3 regions of the Bradyrhizobium sp. STM 3561 genome follow, and region 3 is predicted to be linked to each of the others. Evidence: predicted binding sites of a transcription regulator. Region 3 holds the regulator's gene; each other region holds the start of a gene.
The links. Region 3 encodes PhoB, which activates phosphate uptake and scavenging genes when phosphate is short. Its sites were predicted from a motif close to TGTCATNNANCTGTCAT; they were not measured.
Positions count from the first base shown of each region.

Region 1: a site for PhoB is predicted at 3,208-3,224, ahead of P6U28_RS11355 (RNA degradosome polyphosphate kinase). Genes of this name have one in related genera too.
Region 2: a site for PhoB is predicted at 3,672-3,688, ahead of P6U28_RS20290 (UDP-2,3-diacylglucosamine diphosphatase). Genes of this name have one in related genera too.

Region 1 covers NZ_CP120695.1:2,468,583-2,474,509, forward strand. The annotation lists gene ppx (exopolyphosphatase) at 1-927, opposite strand, end outside; gene P6U28_RS11355 (RNA degradosome polyphosphate kinase) at 943-3,135, opposite strand; gene P6U28_RS11360 (DnaA ATPase domain-containing protein) at 3,290-3,967, opposite strand; gene P6U28_RS11365 (CDP-alcohol phosphatidyltransferase family protein) at 4,076-4,618, opposite strand; gene purM (phosphoribosylformylglycinamidine cyclo-ligase) at 4,776-5,849, shown strand; gene purN (phosphoribosylglycinamide formyltransferase) at 5,849-5,927, shown strand, end outside.
Region 2 covers NZ_CP120695.1:4,246,830-4,252,756, forward strand. The annotation lists gene P6U28_RS20275 (caspase domain-containing protein) at 1-247, shown strand, start outside; gene P6U28_RS20280 (threonine/serine dehydratase) at 636-1,619, opposite strand; gene P6U28_RS20285 (glycosyltransferase family 1 protein) at 1,778-2,836, opposite strand; gene P6U28_RS20290 (UDP-2,3-diacylglucosamine diphosphatase) at 2,836-3,648, opposite strand; gene thiD (bifunctional hydroxymethylpyrimidine kinase/phosphomethylpyrimidine kinase) at 3,901-4,701, opposite strand; gene P6U28_RS20300 (PAS domain S-box protein) at 5,043-5,927, shown strand, end outside.
Region 3 covers NZ_CP120695.1:7,216,936-7,222,862, reverse strand. The annotation lists gene argF (ornithine carbamoyltransferase) at 115-1,038, opposite strand; gene P6U28_RS34170 (aspartate aminotransferase family protein) at 1,038-2,246, opposite strand; gene P6U28_RS34165 (GcrA family cell cycle regulator) at 2,708-3,220, shown strand; gene phoB (phosphate regulon transcriptional regulator PhoB) at 3,481-4,188, opposite strand; gene phoU (phosphate signaling complex protein PhoU) at 4,204-4,920, opposite strand; gene pstB (phosphate ABC transporter ATP-binding protein PstB) at 4,932-5,753, opposite strand; gene pstA (phosphate ABC transporter permease PstA) at 5,750-5,927, opposite strand, start outside.

The DNA of each region.
Region 1 (5,927 bases), 3.6 Mb from region 3:
CTTGTTGCGTTCGGTCTCCGGCAGCTTCTCGTGCAACAGGCCCTCGCGCACGCCGAAGGTGGAGAACACGATCCTGCTGGGTTTGGCGACGCGGATGATGTGCTCGAGCACCAGCGCCGCATAGGTGAGAAGCGGGCGCCGCGCATCGGCGACGATCTCGATGTCGGCAAGCATGTTGGCGGCAGCGAGGCGCCGGAGACGGCGCGAGAAGTCGAGCGCTTCGGCGGCCGAAATCGAGTAGCCGTGCATCACCTGGAGCGGATAGCCGCTCTGGATGATGTGGATGCGCGCGAGCGCGCGCCAAGTGCCGCCGACGGCATAAAAGGTGCGGCCGCGGCCCGCGGTGAGTTGCGGCACCTCGTCGAGCTCCTCGCGCACGATGCGATCGGCGCGCTTGAGCGATTTGTGCGCGAGGTCCTGGAGTGCGAGACCGCCGAGCGGCAGCGTCACACCGCTGCGCACGGCGTTCTTGCGCACGTCGATCAGCTCGAGCGAGCCGCCGCCGAGGTCGCCGACGATGCCGTCGGGAAGGTGAATGCCGGAGATCACGCCGAGCGCCGACAGCCGCGCCTCGCGCGGGCCCGACAGGATCTCGATCTTCACCGCGCAGATGCGCTCGGCCTTGGCGATGAAGTCGGGCCCGTTGGAGGCATCGCGGCAGGCCGCGGTCGCAATCGCGAACACGCGCCCGACCTGCATCACGCGGCACAATGCGCGAAAGCGCTTGAGCGAGGTCAGCGCCTTGTCGACGGCGTCGGGCGCGAGCAGACCCGTGCTCTGCACCTCGCGCCCGAGGCCGCAGAGCGTCTTCTCGTTGAAGATCGGGATGAGGCTCCGCGACAGTCCCTCGTAGACGACGAGACGGACCGAGTTGGATCCGATGTCGATCACCGCGACGCTGGAGCCGCGCTTGCGCGGCCGCTTCACGTCGCAAATCCCCGATCAGGATTGATGGCGTTCGTTCCGGCGCGTGAGACGACGCGGCGAGGATTCCTTGAGCGACTTTCCACGGCCAGACAGACTCGGATTAGTCATGAAGTAGTTGTGGACGTTGAAAGGCTCCTCGCCCTTCGCGGCCTTCATACGCGTTGAAGACCCATCCGGCAACAACTGCCAGCTCTGCTCGTTGTCCTTCAGGTTCGCGACCATGATCTGTTCGAGAACCTGCTGATGCACCGTGGGATTTTGCAGCGGACACAGCACCTCGACGCGGCGGTCGAGGTTGCGCGGCATCATGTCGGCGGACGAGATATACACAGCCGCTTTCGCGCCCGGCAGGCCCTGACCCATGCCGAAGCAGTAGATTCGGCCATGTTCCAGGAAACGTCCGATGATCGACTTGACGCGGATGTTCTCCGACAGGCCGGGGATGCCGGGCCTGAGGCAGCAGATGCCGCGCACCACGAGCTCGACCTGGACGCCGGCCTGGGAGGCCTCGTAGAGCGCGTCGATGATGTCGGGGTCGACCAGCGCGTTCATCTTCATCCAGACCGCGCCGGGCCGGCCGTGCCGCGCATGCGCGGTCTCGCCTTGAATGTGCTCGATGATGCGTTTGCGCAAGGTCAGTGGCGACACCGCCATCTTTTCCAGATCGCTCGGCGCGGCATAGCCGGTGATGAAATTGAACACGCGCGCGGCATCACGGCCGATGGTCGGATCGGAGGTGAAATAGGAGAGGTCGGTGTAGATGCGCGCGGTGACCGGGTGATAGTTGCCGGTGCCGGTATGGACGTAAGTCGTCAGGCTGCCGCCCTCGCGGCGCACCACCATCGAGAGTTTGGCGTGCGTCTTCAATTCGAGGAAGCCGTAGACGACCTGTACGCCGGCGCGTTCGAGGTCGCGCGCCCAGCGGATGTTGGCCTCCTCGTCGAAGCGCGCCTTGAGCTCGATCAGCGCGGTGACGGACTTGCCGGCCTCGGCGGCCTCCGCCAGCGCGCGCACGATCGGCGAGTTGTTGGAGGTGCGGTAGAGCGTCTGCTTGATCGCGACGACGTCGGGGTCGCGCGCGGCCTGCTGCAGGAACTGCACGACGACGTCGAAGGACTCATAGGGATGGTGGACGATCAGGTCCTTCTGCCGGATCGCGGCAAAGATGTCGCCGCCATGCTCGCGCACGCGCTCGGGATGGCGCGGCACGTAGGGGGTGAATTCGAGGTCGGGCCGGTCGAGGCGGGTGAGCTGCGACAGCTCGTTCATGGCCTGCACGCCGTCGACCAGGAAGACCTCGTCGTCGGCGGCCGACAGCGCATGCTGCACGAAGCTGCGCAACTCCTCCGGCATCTTGGCGTCGATCTCGAGCCGGATCACCGATCCGCGGCGGCGGCGCTTGAGCGCGGTCTCGAACAGGCGGACGAGGTCTTCGGCCTCTTCCTCGATTTCGAGCTCGGAGTCGCGGATGATCCGGAAGGCGCCCTGGCCGTGCAGATTGTAGCCGGGGAACAGGCGGTTGATGAACAGGGCGGTCGCCTGTTCCAGCGAGATCAGCCGGACGGTCTTGCCGTCGGCTGGCAGGCGGATGAAGCGGTCGATCTTGCCCGGCATGCGGATCAGCGCGTTCATCTGCTTGCCGTCGGCGGCGCGCGTGAGCTGCAGCGCAATGGTGAAGCCGAGGCTCGGAATGAACGGGAAGGGGTGGGCGGGGTCGATCGCGAGCGGCGTCAGCAGCGGGAACACGTTGTTGAGGAAGTAGTCCTCGATCCAGGTCCGTTCCGCCCTGGTGACGTCCTTGCCCTCGACCAGCACGATGCCGACATCGGCCAGCGTGCCGCGCAGATCGCGCCAGATCGCCTGCTGGTCGGAAGCGAGCTGGATCACGGTGCGGTTGATCAGCGCGAGCTGCTCCGACGGCGTCAGGCCGTCTGGACTGCGCTCGGCAATCCCCTCGCGCACCTGGGCCTTGATGCCGGCGACGCGGACCATGAAGAACTCGTCGAGGTTATTCGCCGAAATCGACAGGAATCGCACCCGCTCCAGCACAGGGTGGCTGGGATTGACCGATTCCTCGAGGACGCGGCGGTTGAAATGCAGCCAGGACAGCTCGCGGTTGATGAACCGTTCGGGGCTGGATGCGATCGCCGGCAGGGCCTCAGTTTCCGGGGCTTTCTCTTTGGTTTCAACAGCTTGCGCAGAGTCCATCAAAAGTCGGTCCATCCAGTTCAGCCCAATTGCGACTTACGCGCAAAATCGGCGGGAGCATGTGTTAGAGCGATGACGTTTCGATGACATTGATGTTCCGCCGCTCCGCCGCGTCAAGGCGGGTTTCAGGCCGCTCTGGAAGACCGCGAGCCGGTCAGGCGTCCCGGAGCAGCTCGGCGGCCAGCATCCGGGTGACGGGGCGGCCGAGCCGCAGGGCTTCGCTGTCGAGCAGTTCCACGGCCTGCCGGGCGGCGGCCGAGGACCGCTCCAGGCGGGTGGCGAGATAGCCGACCACGCTCTCGTCGACGGTGAGCTGGCGGTCGGCGCAGAACTTGACGATCAGGCCGCGGAAGAGCTGGTCGTCGGGGGGCAGCAGCGCGACCACGGGAACGGCCCGCAGACGCGAGCGCAGGTCGCGAAGCTCGATCTCCAGCGCGGCCGGCACCTCGCGTCCGGTGAAGAGGACGTAGGCACCGTCCTCGCGGGCGAGGTTCATCAGGTGAAACAGGGCGCGCTCGTCAAAATCCTTGGCCTTGAGATCCTCGACCACCAGTGCGCCGGTGGCGAGCGCGCCGGGAACGCCAGCGGCAGTCAGCGCATTGGCGGTGGTCGAGCGGGCGCCTGATAGCTCGGCCCAGATCGCGGCGAGATGGCTCTTGCCGCTTCCTTCCGGGCCAGCCAGCCACATGATCCGGTTCGGCCATTCCGGCCAGCTGTCGATCAGGCCCAGAGCGGCGGCATTGGCGGGGCCTTCGAGGAAATTGTCCCGGCTCAGGCTCTCCGCATGCGGAAGTGAAAACGCCAATTGTCGGGGATGAACGCGGCCTGCCACGCTTGCTTTGCTCCATGCCGGCCCGCCGGCCCGTCTGAAGAGGTTGGACTTGATCTTGCGGGACTTGATCTTGCGGGACTTGGCCTTTTGCGGGGCCGTATCCTCACCTCATTTGGCCTCGATCGTGCTCATGTGCCGTAGCCACTCGACGAGGTAGAGCGACACGGAGGAAAGCGTGAAGACGGTGACGAGGCCCATCAGGATGATATCATAAGGGGCCGGCTTGAAGCCGAAGGCAAGCGCCGCCAGCACCAGGGCTGCGAACGCCACCTGCGCCACGGTGTTGAGCTTGGACACTTTCGACGGCTTCATCTCGACCGGCCGGTCGAACAACCAGGATACGATCACGGCAGCGACGATCATGATGTCGCGCGAGACCACCAGGATCACGATCCAGCGCGGGATCGCGCCCCAGATGCCGAGCGCCATGTAGATCGAGACCAGCAGCGCCTTGTCCGCGAGCGGATCGAGCAGGGCGCCGAGTTCGCTCGTCATATTGAACCGCTTGGCCAAGAAGCCGTCCACGGCATCGCTGATGCCGGCGATCAGGAAGACGGCGAACGCCACCTCCATTTGGCTCGACACGATGGCCCAGACGATGATCGGGACCAGCATGATGCGGCCCAGGGTAATGATGTTCGGAATACTCACGAAAGCGCTTCCCGGCACCCGGTCTGACCTCGAATTCGGCCCCTCGGAAGGCTGAACCGGTTGATATCTCTACATAGTATAGGCAGGAGCGCCATGCGAGCCATTGCGCGTCCCCGGAATTCGACGTAACCAGCCGCGAACCCACTGGAAATCGGGCATGACCGACCGCAAAAACGGCCTCACTTACGCCGATTCAGGCGTCGATATCGACGCGGGCAACCGATTGGTCGACCTGATCAAGCCGATGGTGCGCGCCACCGCACGGCCGGGCGCGGATGCCGAGATCGGCGGCTTCGGCGGCCTGTTCGACCTCAGGGCGGCCGGCTTCAAGGACCCCGTCCTCGTGGCCGCGACCGACGGAGTCGGCACCAAGGTCAAGATCGCGATCGAGACCGGCCTGCATGGCGGCATCGGCATCGACCTCGTGGCCATGAGCGTCAACGACCTCGTGGTACAGGGCGCCGAGCCGCTGTTTTTCCTGGACTATTTCGCCTGCGGCAAGCTCGACCCGGAGGCCACCGCCGCGATCGTCGCAGGCGTTGCGGAGGGCTGCCGCGAGTCCGGCTGCGCCCTGATCGGCGGCGAGACCGCCGAGATGCCTGGCCTCTACAAGGATGGCGACTATGATCTCGGCGGTTTTGCCGTCGGCGCGGCCGAACGCGGTACGCTGCTGCCGCGCCAGGACATCGCGGCAGGCGATGCCGTGATCGGTCTTGCCTCCTCGGGCGTGCATTCCAACGGCTTCTCGCTGGTGCGCAAGATCGTGGAACAATCCGGTCTCGGCTTCTCGGCGCAGGCGCCGTTCGCGCCCGTGATGACGCTCGGCGGCGCGCTGCTGACGCCGACGCGGCTCTACGTCAAATCCTGCCTGCGTGCGATCCGCGAGACCGGCGCGGTGAAGGGGCTCGCCCACATCACCGGCGGCGGCTTCACCGACAACATTCCGCGCGTGCTGCCCAAGCATCTCGGCGTCGGCATTGATCTCACCCGCCTGCCGGTGCTGCCGGTGTTCAAATGGCTGGCCGCGCAGGCCGGCATCGCCGAGCTGGAGATGCTGCGCACATTCAACTGCGGCATCGGCATGATCGCGATCGTCGAGCCTGACAAGGTCGACAAGGTCGTCGAGGTCTTCACCGACGCCGGCGAGACCGTGGCGCAGCTCGGCACCGTGATTCCGGCCGACGGCGAGCACCGCGTCGTCTATAACGGCCACCTCGATCTGGCGCTGTGATGCGGCGCCGCGTCGCCATCCTGATCTCCGGTCGCGGCTCCAACATGGCCGCGCTGATCAGGGCCGCCAGCGCGGCTG
Region 2 (5,927 bases), 3.0 Mb from region 3:
AGGCGGCACGAAGGTCGACGTGAAGCCAGTCAATGTTCAGACGCAGAACCAGCCGATCCGCGTCATCACCGGCATCGTGAAGCCGGTGAACAAGGTGCAGGTGCAGAACAACGTACAGACCAATCGTCCGCAGCTCAACACGATGCCGAACCGCATGGCCAACAGCAGCAACAACTTCCGGCAGTCGATGAACCAGGCGCCGAGCATGAATGACGGCGGCAACCGTCGCGGCGGATTCATGCACTGATTGCGCAAGGCGCGCATGAGAAAGGGGGCAGAGCGGCGACGCTCTGCCCCTTCTTAACGTGGGGAGTAGACATCAGGTCTGGTCGCCAAGGGCTAAAGCGCGATGAGATTTGGATGAATCGTCATCGCGCTTTAGCTTGTTGTTTACGCATGATCTTTCCGGAAAACCGCTTCGCACTTTTCCGGATCATGCTTTAGCTGCCCACCTCTCCCGTACGGAGAGGTCGGATCGCATCGACAGATGCGATCCGGATGAGGGGATCTGGTCTCACTGGATGCCGCGGCCCCTCACCCGGATTGCTCAGGCGCGCAATTGCGCGCCATAGCAATCCGACTTCTCCCCGTCGGGGAGAGGTGGACCGAGCTCCCTCGGTCCGTTCAGTCAGAAATCAGGCCACCAGCTCGGCGAACAGATCCGCATCGACATTGCCGCCGGAGAGCACGATGACGACGTTCTTCCCAGAGACATCGAGCCGGCCCGCGAGTAGCGCGGCGAGGCCGACGGCGCCGCCGGGCTCCACCACCAGCTTCAGCTCGCGATAGGCGAACGCCACGGCCGCGCCGACTTCCTTGTCCGAAGCCGTGACGCCGCGCGCCAGGAGCTTGCTGTTGATCGCAAAGGTCATCTCGCCCGGCATCAGGGCCATCAGCGCATCGCAGATTGTGCGCCCCGCCGGCGGGTGCGGCTCGCGATGGCCGGCGGTCAGCGAAATGCCGTGATCGTCGAATGCCTCGGGCTCGGCCACCACGATCTCGGCTGACGGATAGCGCGCCTTCACCGCCGTGGCGACGCCCGCGATCAGGCCGCCGCCGGAGGCCGGCGCCACCACGACGTCGGGGCTGAGGCCGAGCGTTGCCATGTCTTCCGCAATCTCGCGGCCGGCGGTGCCCTGCCCTGCGATCACGAAGGGATCGTCATAGGGTTTAACAAGTGTTGCGCCGCGTTTCTCGGCGATGCCGCGCGAGATCGCCTCGCGGTCGTCCTTGTCGCGATCGTAAAGCACGACCTCGGCGCCGTAGGATTTGGTGCGCTCGCGCTTTGACAACGGCGCATCCGCGGGCATCACGATGGTCGCCTGCATATCGAGAATTTTTGCCGCGGCCGCCACGCCCTGGGCGTGGTTGCCGGAGGAGAACGCGACGACGCCGCCGGCACGCTTGTCCTGCGGAATCGAGAACACCTTGTTGAACGCGCCACGGAACTTGAAGGAGCCGGTCCGCTGGAGCATCTCCGGCTTCAGGAACACCTTTGCGCCAACGCGCTCGTTGAGCACGGGGAAGGACAACAGCGGGGTGCGGATGGCGTAAGGCGCGATCACGCGCGCCGCGGCATCGATGTCGGCAGGGCCGACCGGAAGGGCCTGTTCGGTCATGGCGGAATGTTATCGCGGCCGGTCAGGCCCGGGCAAGACACCTCCGCGAGAGGATTTTCTCCGCAGCGTTTTCGAGCGAAGTGGCTACCGGTTCGCGTGAAGAAAACGCGTCAAAACAAGAATCTAGAGCCAATTCGATCCATCGGATCGAAATAGCTCTAGGCGACCTGGCGCGGCTGTTCCGCGCCGGTCCGGCCGGGCAGCACCGCGCCGACCGCCAGGATGCTGTCGATGAAGACCCGCGCCGAGGCTTCCCAGGTGTAATTGGCGGCAAACGCGACGCAGTCCTGCCGGGAGATGTCGAGTGCGGCGAAGCAGGCATTGCGCAGATCATGATCGAGCGCGCCGACCGGCGCGTCGCCGATCACGTCGCGCGGCCCCTTCACGGGGAAGGCCGCAACCGGCAGGCCGCTCGCCAGCGCTTCCAGCAGGACCAGGCCGAAAGTGTCGGTCTTGCTGGGGAACACGAACACGTCGGCGGCCGCATAGATATCCGCCAGTTCCTCGCCATGCTTCTCGCCGAGGAAGATCGCATCGGGATAGGCCTCTTCCAGCGAGGCGCGCGCCGGGCCGTCGCCGACGACCACCTTGGTGCCGGGCAGGTCGAGGTCCAGGAACGCCTCGAGATTCTTCTCCACCGCGACCCGCCCCACCGACAGGAATACGGGCGCCGGCAGGCAGAGATCAATGACGCGGGGATGGAACAGCCTTGTGTCCACGCCGCGCGGCCACAGCACGACGTTGTCGAAACCGCGCCCGGTCAATTCGCGCGCGAGCGCAGGGGTCGCCGCCATCACGGCGCGGCTGGGGCTGTGGAAACGGCGCAGCGCCCGCCAGATCAGCGAACCCGGCACCGGCACGCGGGCGCGGACATATTCGGGAAAGCGGGTGTGGAAACTGGTGGTGAACGGCAGCCTGCGCTGGCGGCAATAGCGGCGGACCATCAGACCGATCGGCCCCTCGGTCGCAATATGGATGCTGTCGGGCCGCGCCTCTTCGATCAGCCGCGCGATCCGCGCCGGACGCGGCATGGCGAGGCGCAAATCGCGATAGCTCGGCATCGCGAAGGTGCGGAATGATTGCGGCGTCAGGAACGAGAATTCGACGCCAACACCTTCAACGCGAAGCGCCTTGGCGGCGTCAGCAAGCTTGGTCAGCGTCCGAACCACACCGTTGACTTGCGGGTGCCAGGCGTCGGTCGCGACCAGGATGCGCATCAGGCCGCCCTTGCCGCGACCTGTGGCACCGGCACCGGCTTCCGCAACTGATCCGCCCAGGTGATGATCTCGAAATGGCCATCATCATGTTCGACGAGGGCCGTGCAGCTCTCGACCCAGTCGCCGCAATTCATGTAGCGGATGCCGGCCTCGTCGCGGATGACGGCGTAGTGGATGTGGCCGCAGATCACGCCATCGGCCTCATGGCGCCGTGCCTCGGCGGCGAGTGCCTGCTCGAACGCGCCGATATAATTGACGGCGTTCTTGACCTTCTGCTTGGCCCATTGCGACAGCGACCAATAGGGCACGCCGAACATGCGCCGGAAGAAGTTGACGAAGCGATTCATCTGGATCGCGAAGTCGTAGGCCTTGTCGCCGAGATGGGCGAGCCAGCGCGCGTTCTGCACCACGAGATCGAAGATGTCGCCGTGGATGACGAGATAACGCTTGCCGTCCACGCCGGTGTGGACGGTGTTCTCGACCACGTCGATGCCGCCGAAATGCGTGCCGTAATAATTGCGCAGGAACTCGTCGTGATTGCCGGGAATGTAGATGATCTTGGCACCCTTGCGCGCCTTGCGCAGAAGCTTCTGGACGAGGTCGTTGTGCGATTGCGGCCAGTGCCAGCTCGATTTCAGCGCCCAGCCGTCGACGATGTCGCCGACGAGATAGATGGTGTCGGCATCATGATAGCGCAGGAAGTCGAGCAGAAGATCGGCTTGAGAACCGCGGGCTCCGAGATGGACATCGGAGATGAACAGCGTGCGAAAGCGCCGCTCGGGGCTCTCGTCACTCACATCGTAACTTCCCATGCGCCAGCCTGTAACAATGTCCCGTGACAGGGGGATGACCGATTGAACCTTGAGGCACCTCAGATACGAATCAAACTTCGCCTCGCCCTGCCCCGCGAATATCAGTCGCATGCGACAATCAGGCGACATGGCGCCGCAGGCGGTGCCGGCAGCAATCCTGTCCTCCCCTGGAGCCCCGGAGTGGGAGGGTGAACTAGCCCCACGCGAGCCGCGCTAAACCGATGAACGGGCGCGCTTCCGCGGGCCCCAGCGTCAGTAGAACTTGTGGAAATGATGGATCGGCGCGTGGCCGTGCCCGACGCTGAAGCGGTCGGCGGCGCCGATCGCGGCGCTGATCCAGGCCTTGGCGTTGCGCACGGCGTTTTCCAGGCCCTCGCCCTTGGCCAGCCCCGCGGCGATGGCTGAGGACAACGAACAGCCCGTCCCATGGGTGTTCTTGGTGGGGAGGCGCGGCGCGGCGAGCGCGATCGTGGTGTCGGCACCGACCAGATAATCGATGCTCTCCGCGCCCTCCCCATGGCCGCCCTTGACCAGGACGGCGCGGCAGCCGAGCGACAGCAGGCGGCGGCCCTGGCTTTCGATCTCGGCCTCGCTTGCGGCCATCGGCTCGTCGAGCAGGGCCGCGGCTTCCGGCAGGTTCGGCGTGATCACGGTGGCCAGCGGTATCAGCTTGGTGCGCAGGGCGTCGACGGCCTCGGAGGCCAGCAGGCGGTCGCCGGACGTTGCCACCATCACGGGATCGAGCACGACGTGCCGGAACGCCCAGCGCGACAGCGCGGCCGCGATCGCATCTATGCTGGCGGCCTGGGCCACCATGCCGATCTTCACCGCGCCGACTTCGAGATCGGAGAACACCGCGTCCATCTGTGCGGTGACGAACTCGGCCGGCGCCGCGTGAATGCCGGTGACGCCGCGCGTGTTCTGCGCCGTCAGCGCCGTGATCACGGATGCGCCGTAGACGCCGAGCGCGGCGAAGGTCTTCAGGTCCGCCTGGATGCCGGCGCCGCCGCTCGAATCGGAGCCGGCGATGGTGAGTGCGACCGGGGTCGTCATCGCCGGATACATTTGCTTGAGGACGCCGCCATGGCCTCTCCTAGCGCGCCCATGGAACAGCAGCAAGCGTTGCCGATTCGCAAACCCGTCGCGCAGCGCGCGAATCAGTCGGGCAAGGCGCGGCCAGGAGCCCGCAATCATGCGGGCTTGAAAAATGCAACCTTGCCGCTCCCTTGGTATAGTCTCTAACCTTAGCGTGCTTCGCCGGTTGCGTGAGACACAGGTGGTGGAACTGTCCAGCGACACCGACGTTGCAGGCCGCCGCGGCCCGCAAACCACCTGGAACAGAACCTTGGGGTGGAACGATGTGGGCCTTCTTCGAACGTCTCCTCGACTCGTCCATGCTTTCGCCGCACGGCATCTGCCTGTTATGGGAGCCGGAGCTGATCGGGCTTCACGTCGTTTCCGACGCCTGCATCGCCGCCGCTTATTTCTCGATCCCCTTTGCCCTTGCCATCCTCGTCACCAAGCGGCGCGACCTCAAGTTCGGCTGGGTCTATTGGGCGTTTGCGATCTTCATCATGGCCTGCGGCCTGACCCATGTGCTGTCGATCTATACGCTCTGGGTTCCGGTCTACGGCATCGAGGGCCTCGTCAAGGCAGCCACGGCGGTCGCGTCGGTCCTCACCGCCGCTGCGCTCTGGCCGCTATTGCCGAAGATCCTGACGATCCCCTCGCCATTCGAGCTGCGGCAGGTCCAGGCCGCGCTCGAGGAGGAGGAAATCAAGAGCCGGGACGCCACGCTGCTGCTGCAACAGGTCCGGGACGCCCAGCGCGCGATGCGCGAGAGCGTTGCGCGCCTGACCGCGATCGTCGAGACCGCGGTCGACGGCGTCTTCCTGTTCGATGCGCAGGACCGCATCCTGCTGTTCAATCCGGCCTGCGAGCGCATGTTCGGCTACCGTGCCGACGAGGTGATGAACCGCAACGTCGGCATGCTGATGCCCGACGCTGATGCGGCACCCGCCGGCCAGGCGAGGCATTTCGCGACCGGCGGCGAGGCCATCGGCCTGCGCAAGGACGGCTCGACCTTTCCGGTGGACCTGTCGGTGGGCCAGGCGCGACAGGACGGCGAGTTGATCTTCGTCGGCATCGTCCACGACCTGACCGCGCGCAAGCTGACCGAGCAGCAGCTTCAGCAGGCGCAGAAGATGGAGACGGTCGGCCAGCTCTCCGGCGGCATCGCGCACGACTTCAACAACCTCCTGACCGTCATCATCGGCAAT
Region 3 (5,927 bases):
ACTCCGAGTCCTCGCGGATCGGGGCTCCGCTCTAGACAACGCTGCGCGTCGTCGGGCGCTGCGCTTGTCCGGGACGACGAATAGTATTTGCGGCCGGCGAAACGCCAACCCCCGCTACTTCACCGCGTCGAAGCACCAGGCCAGAATGCCTTTCTGCGCGTGCAGGCGGTTTTCGGCCTCGTCGAACACGACCGATTGCGGGCCATCGATCACCTCGTCGGTGACCTCCTCGCCGCGATGGGCGGGCAGGCAGTGCATGAACAGCGCGTCGGGCTTGGCGAGCGACATCAGCTTGGCATTGACCTGGTAGGGCTTGAGAACGTTGTGGCGGTGCTCACCCTCCTTGTCGCCCATCGACACCCAGGTGTCGGTGACGACGCAATCGGCGCCGCGCACCGCGGCTTCCGGATCGTTGCCGAGCACGATCGGCGCGCCAGTCGCCTTGATCCAGTCGCGCATCGCCTTTTTCGGCGCGAGCTCCGGAGGCGTTGCGACGTTGAGCTGGAATTTGAAACGCTCGGCGGCATGGGCCCAGGACGCCAGCACGTTGTTGTCGTCGCCGGTCCAGGCCACGGTCTTGCCCTCGATCGGGCCGCGATGCTCCTCATAAGTCATGAGGTCGGCCATCACCTGGCACGGATGCGAGCGCCGCGTCAGGCCGTTGATGACGGGCACGGTGGCGTTGGCCGCAAGCTCCAGCAGCGCATCGTGATTGAGGATGCGGATCATGATGGCGTCGACATAGCGCGACAGCACGCGCGCGGTGTCGGCGATGGTCTCGCCGCGGCCGAGCTGCATCTCGGCGCCGGTGAGCATGATCGCCTCGCCGCCGAGCTGGCGCATGCCGACGTCGAACGAGACGCGGGTGCGGGTCGAGGGACGCTCGAAAATCATCGCCAGCGTCTTGCCTTCGAGCGGTCTCACCGGCTGATGCGCCTTCTGCTTCGCCTTCATGGCGGAAGAGGCGGCGAGCATGCTCTTGAGCTCCGACAGCGGCAGCTCGTTGATATCCAGAAAGTGCTTCGGCGACTTGCTCATCAACTTGCCACCCGCTTGGTCTGACTGGACGAGATCGCAGCGCAGGCGCGCTCCAACCGTCCGACGCTGTCCTCGATCTCCGCCTCGGTGACGATCAAGGGTGGCAGGAAGCGCACGACATTGTCGCCAGCCCCGACCGTGAGCAGTTTTTCGCCGCGCAGCGCTGCGACGAGATCGCCCGAGGGCACCACGGCCTTGATGCCGATCAGGAGGCCCTCGCCGCGCACCTCGCTGACGACATCGGGATGACGGTCGATCACGGAGGCGAGCTTCTGCTTGAGCAGCAGCGACATCTTCTGCACGTGGTCGAAGAAGCCGGGCTTGAGCATGACGTCGAGCACGGCGTTCGCAGCCGAGATCGCGAGCGGATTGCCGCCGAAGGTCGAGCCGTGCGAGCCGGGCCCCATGCCAGCGGCCGCCTCCGCGGTCGCCAGCACCGCGCCGATCGGGAAGCCGCCGCCGAGCGCCTTGGCGAGCGACATCACGTCGGGCGTGACGCCGGTGCGCCGATAGGCGAAGAGATCGCCGGTGCGGCCCATGCCGGTCTGCACCTCATCGAAGGCGAGCAATATGCCGTGCTCGTTGCAGAGCTCGCGCAGCGCCTTCAGAAAGCCGGGAGGCGCAGAACGAACGCCACCCTCGCCCTGGATCGGCTCGATCAGGATGCCGGCGGTGTGCGGGCCGATCGCCTTCCTCACGGCGTCGAGGTCGCCATGTGGCACTTGGTCGAACCCGTCCATCGGCGGACCGAAGCCCTCGAGATATTTTGCAGATCCGGTGGCGGCGAGCGTCGCCAGCGTGCGGCCGTGGAAGGCGCCCTCGAAGGTGATGATGCGGTAGCGATCCGGATGTCCGTCGGAGAAGTGATGATGGCGCACCAGCTTGATCACGCCTTCCAGTGCCTCGGCGCCGGAATTGCAGAAGAACACGAAGTCCGCGAAGCTTTCCTTGCACAGACGCGCCGCGAGCTTCTCGCCGTCCGGGCTCTGGAACAGGTTCGACATGTGCCAGAGCTTCGTCGCCTGCTCCTGCAACGCCTTGACCAGCGCGGGATGGACATGGCCGAGCGCATTCACCGCCACGCCCGAGGTGAAATCGAGATAGCGGTCGCCATTGGCCGCGATCAGCCAGCAGCCTTCGCCGCGCTCGAAACCGAGGTCGGCCCTGGCGAAAACGGGAAGCAAATGCGGCGCGGCGCTGTCAGTCATGACGTCACTTGAATGTTGCGGACGGTGTGAGACGTGCATTGCGCAACGCACCATCGACCGGCCCCGGAAAACGAAACGTGCCGCCTTTTAAGGGCGGCACGTGAGACTATCTTATGCCTGGCAAGACGGGTGTCAATGCCGCCCGGAAAGCCTCGCGAAACGCTGAATCCGTAGTCTTGCGGTGCCGATTTTGCGGGGTTTTCACCACGGAACATGTGGAAGCGAGTCGGCGGACTCTTGCGCGGGAGTCACGCCATATTGTAGCGTTTGGACTGTCAGATACGACATCTCGTGCAGCGGTTCTGATCCCAAGAGTCCTCATGTACCGGCGTAAACGTTCGGGCGTCCTTGAGCGCGCCCGGCGAGCCTTAAGGGATTCGGGCGGCACGGGTTTTTCAAGGCTTTAGGCATTCGCTGCGAAGGCCAGAGGTTGGCAGGCGCGCAGCGAGGGAAAGGGTGCAATGACGGTTTTGACCTGGTCCGATGATCGCGTCGAGCAGCTGAAAAAGCTCTGGGAGGCCGGACTTTCGGCCAGCCAGATCGCGGCGGAGCTCGGCAATGTGACCCGCAATGCCGTGATCGGCAAAGTGCATCGGCTCGGTCTGTCCGGCCGCGCCAAGAGCCCTTCATCGGCAGCGCCCCGGCCGCGCAAGGCACGGCCCGCGCAGCACATGATGCGGGTGACCCGCCCCGTCGCACGCGGCAACACCGCGCTGGCGCAGGCCTTCGAGGTCGAGGTGGAGGCCGAACCTGTCACCTACGACAACGTGGTGCCGATGAGCCAGCGGCTGTCGCTGCTGGAATTGAACGAGGCGACCTGCCACTGGCCGGTCGGCGATCCCTCGAGCCCGGATTTCTTCTTCTGCGGCGGCAAGGCGCTCTCCGGCCTGCCCTACTGCGCGCAGCATTCGCGCGTGGCCTATCAACCCACAGCGGATCGCCGCCGCGCGCCGGCGAAGCCGGGCACGCGGTGAGTTTGTTGATCTAGCTGATTGCAAAGACGGCGCCGTCACACGCTGACGGCTCAACATACCCGAAGTCGTCCCGGCAAGCGCGCCACAAGCGCGCGCAGATCCGGGACCAATAGCCACCGCAAGACGTGGTTACGGGGACTCCGAGTTACCCTTTCGCAAAACAATCACGTCCTGTCGTTATGGGTCCCGAATCTGCGCGCGCCTGTCCGGGACGACACTGAGGCTATGGCAGCAGCCCGCTAAAGCAACGCCAGCAAACCTTACGTCTGCTCTGCCTTCGCGAAACGATCGTCCAGCGCATAGCCGGCGCCGCGAACGGTGCGGATCGGGTCCTGCTCGCGGCCTAGATTGAGCAGCTTGCGCAGGCGGCCGATATGGACGTCGACGGTGCGCTCGTCGATGTAGATGTCGCGGCCCCAGACACTGTCGAGCAGCTGCTCGCGCGAGAACACGCGGCCGGGATGCTCCAGGAAGAACTCCAAGAGGCGATATTCGGTCGGGCCGAGATCGATCGGCCGGCCCGAACGCGCTACGCGGCGCTTGTCGCGATCGAGCTCGATATCGCCATAGGCGAGCACGGTGGCGAGCCGCTCGGGGCTCGCGCGCCGCAAGAGGCCCTTCACGCGCGCGAGCAGCTCCGGCACCGAGAACGGCTTGACGATGTAGTCGTCGGCACCGGTCGCAAGTCCACGCACCCGCTCGCTTTCCTCGCCGCGCGCCGTGAGCATGATGATCGGCAGCTGCTTGGTCTCGGGACGGGTACGAAGCCGCCGGCACAGCTCGATGCCTGACAGGCCCGGCAGCATCCAGTCGAGCACGATCAGATCGGGAATGTGCTCCTTGAGGCGGGTGTCGGCGTCATCGCCGCGCATCACCGTCTCGACGTCATAGCCGTCGCCTTCGAGGTTGTAGCGGAGAAGCTCGGTGAGAGCTTCCTCGTCCTCAACCACCATAATGCGTGCGCCCATGTTGTCGTCGCTCCCTTAGGTATTCGGCACCGTCGTGGCGAAGGTCGTCATGTCGCCCTTCGGCCGCTTGTCGGTGATCGCCTGGCCCTCGATCATGTAGAACACGGTCTCGGCGATGTTGGTGGCGTGATCGCCGATCCGCTCGATGTTCTTGGCGCAGAACATCAGGTGGATGCAGAACGAGATGTTGCGCGGGTCCTCCATCATATAGGTGAGGAGTTCGCGGAACAGCGAGGTGCAGATGGCGTCGACCTCCTCGTCGCCCTTCCACACCGCCATCGCCGCCGGCAGATCGTGCGCGGCATAGGCGTCCAGCACCGACTTGACCTGCTGCTGCACGAGATCGGTCATGTGTTCCAGGCCGCGGAACAGCTTGAGCGGATGGAAATCCGTCTCCAGCGCGGCGACGCGCTTGCCCATGTTCTTGGCGAGGTCGCCGATGCGCTCCAGATCGGTCGCGACGCGCATGGCGCCGACGATCTCGCGCAGATCCACCGCCATCGGCTGGCGGCGGGCGATGGTGAGCACGGCGCGCTCCTCGATGCGTTTCTGCAGCGCGTCGAGCTCGGCATCGGTGGTGACGACGCGCTGCCCGAGCGTGACGTCGCGACGGATCAGCGCGTCGACGGAATCGACGATCATGCGCTCGGCGATGCCGCCCATCTCGGCGACCAGGCGGGTGAGCTCCTGGAGGTCGGTGTCGAAGGCCTTTGCGGTATGTTCAGAACCCATGTTCCGTCTCCTCAGCCGAACCGGCCGGTAATGTAATCCTGCGTGCGCCGGTCGCTCGGCGACGTGAATATCTTGCTGGTGTCGTCGAACTCGATCAACTCGCCGAGATACATGAAGGCGGTCTTGTCGGAGACACGCGCCGCCTGCTGCATGTTGTGGGTGACGATCGCGATCGTGTAGTTCTCGGACAGTTCCTGGATCAGCTCCTCGACCTTGGCGGTCGAGATCGGGTCGAGCGCCGAGCAGGGCTCGTCGAACAGGATCACCTCGGGCCGCACTGCGACTGTGCGGGCGATGCAGAGGCGCTGCTGCTGGCCGCCGGAGAGCGACAGGCCGGAGGCATTGAGCTTGTCCTTGACCTCGTTCCACAGCGCGCCGCCGCGCAGCGCCTTCTCGACGCGGTCATCCATCTCAGACTTCGAGATCTTCTCATACAGACGAATGCCGAAGGCGATGTTCTCGTAGATCGTCATCGGGAAGGGTGTCGGCTTCTGGAACACCATGCCGACCCGCGCCCGCAGCAGGTTGAGATCCAGCTTGGGGTCGAGGATGTTGGTGTGGTCGAGCAGCAGCTGGCCGGTGGCGCGCTGGCCCGGATAGAGATCGTACATCCTGTTGAAGATGCGCAGCAGGGTCGACTTGCCGCACCCAGACGGGCCGATGAACGCCGTGACACGGTTGGTGCCGAGCGCCAGGTTGATGTTCTTCAGCGCGTGGTGCTCGCCGTAGTAGAAATTCAGGTTGCGCGCGGTGACCTTGGCGGGCGCCTCGGGCAGCAGCTGCGAGCCGGGATGAACGGTCGGCGCGCTCACGGAAACAGACATTTCACTCATTTTGCAGTCCTCTCGGCGCCGATGATGCGCGCGCCAATGTTCAGGGCAAGCACGGTCAGGGTGATCAGCAGCGCGCCGCTCCAGGCGAGCTGCTTCCAGTAGGCGTAGGGGCTCTGCACGAAGTTGTTGATGGTGACCGGCAGGTTGGCCATCGTCTTGTTCAGGCCAAGGCTG